2 regions of the Microbacterium sp. ANT_H45B genome follow, and region 1 is predicted to be linked to the other one. Evidence: riboswitches for the same ligand, from Rfam matches in the RefSeq annotation. Region 1 holds a riboswitch; the other holds the start of a gene.
What was found. A riboswitch is a leader RNA that binds a small molecule or an ion and turns the genes downstream of it on or off. The one in region 1 is predicted to bind thiamine pyrophosphate.
Positions count from the first base shown of each region.

Region 1 (3,204 bases):
TCCGCCTGGATCCCGGCTCCGCCGGACGGGTCGCTCCCGGCGATGCTGAGCACGCGCGGCGTGCCCGCCGCGCGCCAACGACGCACGAACGCCTCAGCGGTCTCGGCCGGATCCGCAGCCGCGCACAGCGCCGAGACCACGGCGAGGCCGACCGCCCCCGCGCTCCGCAGGCGCTCGGTGTCGTCGATGCCCACCCCTCCTATCGCCACGCACGGGAGCACGGTCGTCTCGACGAGGGCACGGAAGCCCTCGACGCCGAGGGCCGGCGGATGGTCGGGCTTGGTGGCGGTGGGGCGGATGACGCCGACGCCCAGGTAGTCGATCGTGCCGGGCGGCAGCGCGCGCACAGCCTCGAAGTGCTCCCGACTGTTCGCCGTGAGGCCGATGAGCGCCTCGGCGCCCAGAGCTTCTCTCGCGCGCAGCACCGATGCATCGCCCTGCCCGAGATGGATGCCGTCGACCCGCGCGCCCTGCTCCCGCGCGGCGATGGCGGCATCCAGGCGGTCGTTCACGACAAGAAGTGCCCGACCGTCGATCACGCGCGAGAGCTCGACGAGCTGCGCCGTGGTCTCGGCATCCGTCGCCGTCTTGTCCCGCAGCTGCACGATCCGCACACCCCCGTCGACGGCACGGCGGACAGTCTCGACGACACCGCGTTCCCCGCAGAGATCCGGGTCCGTGACCAGGTACAGCGAGAGGTCCGCGATCACAGCGCACGCTCCTCGACCCGTGCCGCGTCAGCGATGTCACGCGGCCCCACCGACGCGAGCGCGTCGAGCATCTCGACCGCGAAGCTGCCGGGGCCCGAGGCCCGTGCGGCGGCGCGCTCCGCCGCGACCGTGTACACCAGGCTCGCCGACGCGACGGCGGTCAGCGGATCGATCCCGACCGTGCGGGCAGTCCCCAGGAAGGCGGCCATCACGGCACCCAGTGCGCACCCGCCACCGGTGACCCTGGTGAGCAGCTCGTCGCCGTTCGCGATCCGCACGATGCGCCGCCCGTCGGTGATCAGGTCGACGGGGCCCGAGACGGCGACGACCGAACCGTGACGGGCGGCGAGGGCGAGGGCGGCGTCGGAGGCGGCATCGGTGGTGTCGGTGGCATCGACGCCTCGACCCCCGGCGGTGAGCCCTGCGAGTGCGAGGATCTCGGAGGCGTTCCCGCGGATCGCCGTGGGCCGCGAGACGACGAGGTCGTGCGCGAGCGCCGTGCGCACGGGCAGCGAACCGATCGCGACCGGATCGAGAACCCAGGGTGTGCCCGCGGCGACAGCACCGGCGACGGCTTCGAGACTCGCGGCACGTTGCTCGGGAGTCGGGGTTCCGAGGTTGATCAGCGTCCCGGACGCGACTCCCGCGAAGAGCCCCGCCTCGTCGACGATGTCGACCATCGCGGGTGCCGCCCCGAGAGCCAGCAGCACGTTGGCCGTGAACCCGGTGACGACGGTGTTGGTGATGCAGTGGGTCAGCGGTGGTGACCCACGCAGCGTGGACAGCAGTTCGGCGGCCGAGGCCGCCAGGGTCGATTCGGATTCCGGACGCAGACGATCGCTCACTGCGACATCCCTTCGCTAGTACGAACTAGATCAGGTTCGACGGGTCTGTTCTCAGCCGCGGATGCGGCACCCCGTGTCACTGCTCGAAGTCTAGCGACGCCCGGCGATCACCCTCGTCGCTGCAGCAGCTCGATCTCGTCGACACGGGTGAGCCCGGCGCGCCTGTCGCGATCGGTTCCTCGCTCCTGCTCGTCGGCGACGACGGTCGCGATCGTCTCGGCGAGGGGCCGCAGCCCACCGCCCGCGGCGCGGTACCGCGTGTTCGCCCGGGTCATGAAACCGGTCATGTCGGTCGGCAGCCAGAGCGGAAGCGATCGCTCCCCCGCCCAGTACGCGACGCCCTTCTCGATCAGCCGCTCGTCGTCGACCGTCACGATCTCGCCACGGTGGTCCGCAGCGCGGCGGAAGGAGGAGAGGACCTCGGCGAGCGGATGAGGGTCGCCCACGGCGTCGACGATCCCGGTCGCCGATGCCGTCGCGACGAACTCCGCCAGGTCGTCGACATCGATCACCTGCGCGTGGCGTGCCTCGGAGCTCGGCACCAGCACGGGTCCGTCCTGCGAGCGGAGGAACGCCGCGGCCCAGTAGCCGAAGCGATCGCTCGGGTCGCCCTCGCCCACGATGAGACCGGGCCGCACGATCAGCGCACGCTCTCCCAGGGCGCGCACGGCGTTCTCGGCCGCAACCTTCTGCGCGCCGTACTCGTCGTCACCGGTTTGCGCCGGGGCGTGCAGCGGAGCCGACTCGTCCGCACCGACCGTCTCGTCGTCGGCGTACACCGACACCGACGAGATGTAGGTCCACCGGGCCGCCTTGTCGCCCAGCGCGGCCACGGCCCGGTAGACGTGCTCCGCACGCGAGGAGACGTCGATCACGTGATCCCAGTCGCGAGCCGACACGGCGTCGTACGCCGCGGGGTCGTCGCGGTCGGCCAGCACGAGGCTCGCCCCGTCGGGCGACGGCCGCCCACCCCGCGCGAGGCACATCACGGTCGCCCCGTTCATCAGCATCCGTCGGGCGATGCGGCCCGACAGCCAGCCCGTTCCTCCGAGGATCAGCACATCTGTCATGCGCCCATGCCACCAGCATCCGCCGCGCAGGGGAAGGGGCGTCCGCTCAGGGCGGATGCCGCGCTCACCTTCTGCGCAGCTCTCCGATGCCGGAGAGCTCGGGGACCGTCCACGAGGTGTCGGGGCGCCACAGCTGCCACTCGGGATCGAAGGGCCAGTCGCCCGCCCGGAACGACTCGATCGCAGCGGATGCATGGCGCTCGATCTGCGCGGCCTGCTCACCCGTGAGCCGGCCCTGCTCGATGGCGGCCGCCAGCTCGTCCTCGTCCTTGAGGCGCACGCTCCCCTCGGCGTCGATCTGCACGTCGAGGATGTGATCCGACGAGTACGTGTCTCGATCGGTGCGCAGATGCGCGTTCTCGAGGTTCACGTACCAGCCCGCGAAGCGCCAGTGCGACCCCTCCGCCGCGCTCCAGAACAGCCACACCGACCAGGCGGCGCCGGCGGGTGCGATGCGCAGGATCCCGTTGCCCCACCACTCCTCCACGATGCGCGTACGAGGGTCGAGCCAGCGGCGGTCCAGTGGCACGGTGCGGATGCGCTCCCCCTCGGTCGTCCCCTGCGCCTCCTGGAGCGTCC
Region 1 covers NZ_VOBK01000004.1:14,613-17,816, forward strand. The annotation lists gene FQ142_RS16265 (bifunctional hydroxymethylpyrimidine kinase/phosphomethylpyrimidine kinase) at 1-710, opposite strand, end outside; gene thiM (hydroxyethylthiazole kinase) at 707-1,555, opposite strand; TPP riboswitch at 1,546-1,639, opposite strand; gene FQ142_RS16275 (NAD-dependent epimerase/dehydratase family protein) at 1,663-2,625, opposite strand; gene FQ142_RS16280 (DUF402 domain-containing protein) at 2,690-3,204, opposite strand, start outside.

Region 2 (3,204 bases), on a different contig from region 1:
AGGCGGTCGTGGAGCGCCCGGATGCCGGAGAGACCACGCACTGACCGCAGACGGCGAACGCCCCACCCGATCATCCGGGTGGGGCGTTCGCTTTCTCGTTCCTGCGCCGAAGCCGCTCGCTGCCGGGGTCAGCGCTGCTCGTCGGCGAGGCCGAAGAGCTCGAGAGGGTGCGTCAGGCGCCACCAGGGACTCGGTCCCTCGACGTCGTCGACCAGGGAGACCGAGGTGGTCACGGTGTTCAGCGGACCGACGCTCGTCGCCGTGCCGATCGCCTCACCCGACTCACGGTTCTCGCCGAGGGTGAATGTCGTGGTCGTCTGCGCGGATGTTCCGTTCCACAGCACGAGTTCGGCGTCGGCATCCGTCACGACATCCGTGGTCGTACCCCAGCGGGTCGTGACGGCGCCCACGACCGTGCCCTTCGGGACGGCGGGTGCCTGGCCCGTCAGTGCGGTCTCGATCTGCGAGAACAGGGAGCGCGTCTCCGCCAGCCGCTGTGCATCGTCGGTCTGGCCGAGCACGGCGGCATACAGGTGCACCGTCGTGTCGTCGACGGTGATGTCCTTCGCCGTCAGCAGATTCCAGCTGTCGTCGAGCGTGCCGGTCTTCACTCCGACCACTCCGGGGTCTGCGAGCATGCCGTTGGTGTTCACGACGGTTCCGGCTCCGGGCAGATCGACCGACGGGGTGCCCACGATACCTACGAACACCGGATTCTGCATCGCGAGTTCGGCGAGCGCCACCAGCGCTTCCGGGGTGGCCGTGTTGCGGGCGTCGAACCCCGAAGGCGTGACGATCGTGATGCCGTCGAGACCCCGATCGCCCAGCCATTGCGCGGCGGCGGAGGTGAACGCCGACTCCGACCCCCAGATCTCGCGGGAGAGACGATCGATGTAGTTGTTCGCGGATCCGAGCAGTGTGCCCTGCAGCATCTGCAGCTCGGTGAGGGTGCCGCCCACCGGCACGTCCAGGGCGGACTGGTCGGAGCGGCGGTAGTCCCAGTAGGCGAGGTTGTCGGCGCGGGTGAAGGCGAACTCGGGCCCCTGCTCGCCGACCGCGAGCGGCATCCTGTCGAGCACCATCAGGCTCGAGACGACCTTCGTGACGCTGGCGATCGCGGCCTGGTCGACGGAGGACGACGCGGTGCCGATCCCGGCGATGCCGGCGGCAGCGCTTCCCTGCCCCGGCCACGTCAACGCCGCCGCGGAGGCGGCGACCGGAGCGATCTCCACGGCCCGCACGGTCGGCGCCACCTCGTGCAGCGGCCACAGCAGGGTGGTGCCGGTGTATGCGGCGACGAGTCCGACGAGGATGCCGGCGGGCACCAGCAACCCGGGACGGGCGATCGCCGGGCGCAGGCTCGCGTCGCTCAGCAGCCCGGTCTCAGAGGTCGGATGCGGCGCGGTGTCCAGGGAGCCCGAGGACGTGTGCTCGGCGACGTCGAGCGGGTCGACCCAGGTGAGGGGAGTGCCGCCGCTGCCGGCATCCGCCCACTGCGGCTCGGCATCGACGGCCGCGGCGTGGAGCGTCTCCGCATCGACGATCTCGGCATCGATCATCTCGGTATCGATGATCTCGGCATCGAGCGCCGCAGGGGCGGCGGTCGCAGCATCGGGTGTCTCGGCGTCGACGGTCTCAGCATCCCCGGTCTGAGCATCCCCGGTCTCGGCATCGGCGGTCGCGACAGCACCGGGGGCATCGGTGCCGGGTGCATCGGCGCCGAGGGCGTCGGACGGGGTGGCCTCGGCGGAGTCGGGAGCGGTCACCTCCTCACGGTACCGAACCCGCACGCAGATCAGCGGCGCGGCAACGGAAGCAGACGGGAGTGTCGGCACTGGGTAAGATCGAGAGCACAACCACGGGAGTCCGGCGAGCCGGGCTGAGAGGGAGCGAATCGCGCTTCGACCGTCGAACCTGATCTGGGTCATGCCAGCGCAGGGAGGAGTCACTGATGAGCACATCCACGTCCGGATCCACCACCGGGTCCGCACCCGCATCGGCGTCCGCCGCCTCGGCCTCCCGGGGCCTCGGCCGCCCGGAGCTGTGGCGGTGGCGGGTCGTCGACATCGTCGTCGCCAGCGTCATCGCCGTCGCCTGCGCGCTGATCTTCCTGCTCTGGAACGTCGGGTACGAGGTGCCGAGCAGCATCCTGAAGCCCCTGCTCCCCGGAGTGCAGGGGCTCCTCGCGGGCCCCTGGCTGATCGCCGGCGTGCTCGGGGCACTGATCATCCGCAAGCCGGGTGCGGCGCTCTACACCGAGCTGGTGGCCGCGGTCATCTCGGCCCTCGTCGGCAATGCCTGGGGCCCGCTCACCATCGTGTCGGGCCTCGTGCAGGGTCTTGGTGCCGAGCTCGTCTTCCTCCTCTTCCTGTACGGGGTCTGGCGCCTCCCGGTCGCGATGCTGGCCGGCGCCGGGGCGGGACTCGCCTGCGGCATCAACGACCGCATCCTCTGGTACGCGGGGGCGGACACGCTCTTCACCACCGTCTACATCGTCTCGACCACCATCTCGGGTGCGGTGATCGCCGGGCTCGGAGCCTGGCTGATCGCCCGGGGTCTCGCGGCCACGGGCGCGCTTGGCCGGTTCGCCGCCGGTCGTGAGGTCACCGCACGGGTGTGAGCGCCCCCACGACACCCGCCACCCTCGAAGCCCGTGGCTGGGGGTGGCGGTACGCCACGCGACTGCGGTGGGCCGTGCGCGCCGTCGACCTGCGTATCGAACCGGGGGAGCGGGTGCTGCTGCTCGGCTCCTCCGGTGCGGGCAAGTCCACCCTGCTCCAGGGCTTCGGCGGCGTGCTCGGCGGGGCCGACGAGGGCGAGACGCACGGCGCGCTGCTCGTCGACGGTCGTCCGGCGGCCGCTGAACGCGGCCGAGTGGGCATGGTGCTGCAGGATCCCGACACGCAGACGATCCTCGCGCGGGTCGGTGACGACGTGGCTTTCGGATGCGAGAACCTCGGCGTTCCCCGTCAGGAGATCTGGACCCGTGTGCGAGCGGCGCTGGATGCCGTGCGGCTCGACGTCCCGATGGATCGCTCGACCTCGGCGCTCTCGGGCGGGCAGAAGCAACGACTCGCACTCGCCGGCGTGCTCGCGATGCGACCCGGCGCGATCCTGCTCGACGAGCCGACCGCCAATCTCGACCCCCGGGGAGTGCGTGACGTGCGGGATGCCGTGGCCGCGGCGCTCGAGGTCAGCGGCGCG
Region 2 covers NZ_VOBK01000001.1:648,232-651,435, forward strand. The annotation lists gene FQ142_RS03135 (ABC transporter ATP-binding protein) at 1-44, shown strand, start outside; gene FQ142_RS03140 (D-alanyl-D-alanine carboxypeptidase family protein) at 129-1,766, opposite strand; TPP riboswitch at 1,849-1,958, shown strand; gene FQ142_RS03145 (ECF transporter S component) at 1,952-2,620, shown strand; gene FQ142_RS03150 (ABC transporter ATP-binding protein) at 2,617-3,204, shown strand, end outside.
Region 2: it holds a riboswitch for thiamine pyrophosphate, as region 1 does, so the genes downstream of both, FQ142_RS03145 (ECF transporter S component) here and thiM (hydroxyethylthiazole kinase) in region 1, are expected to answer to the same signal.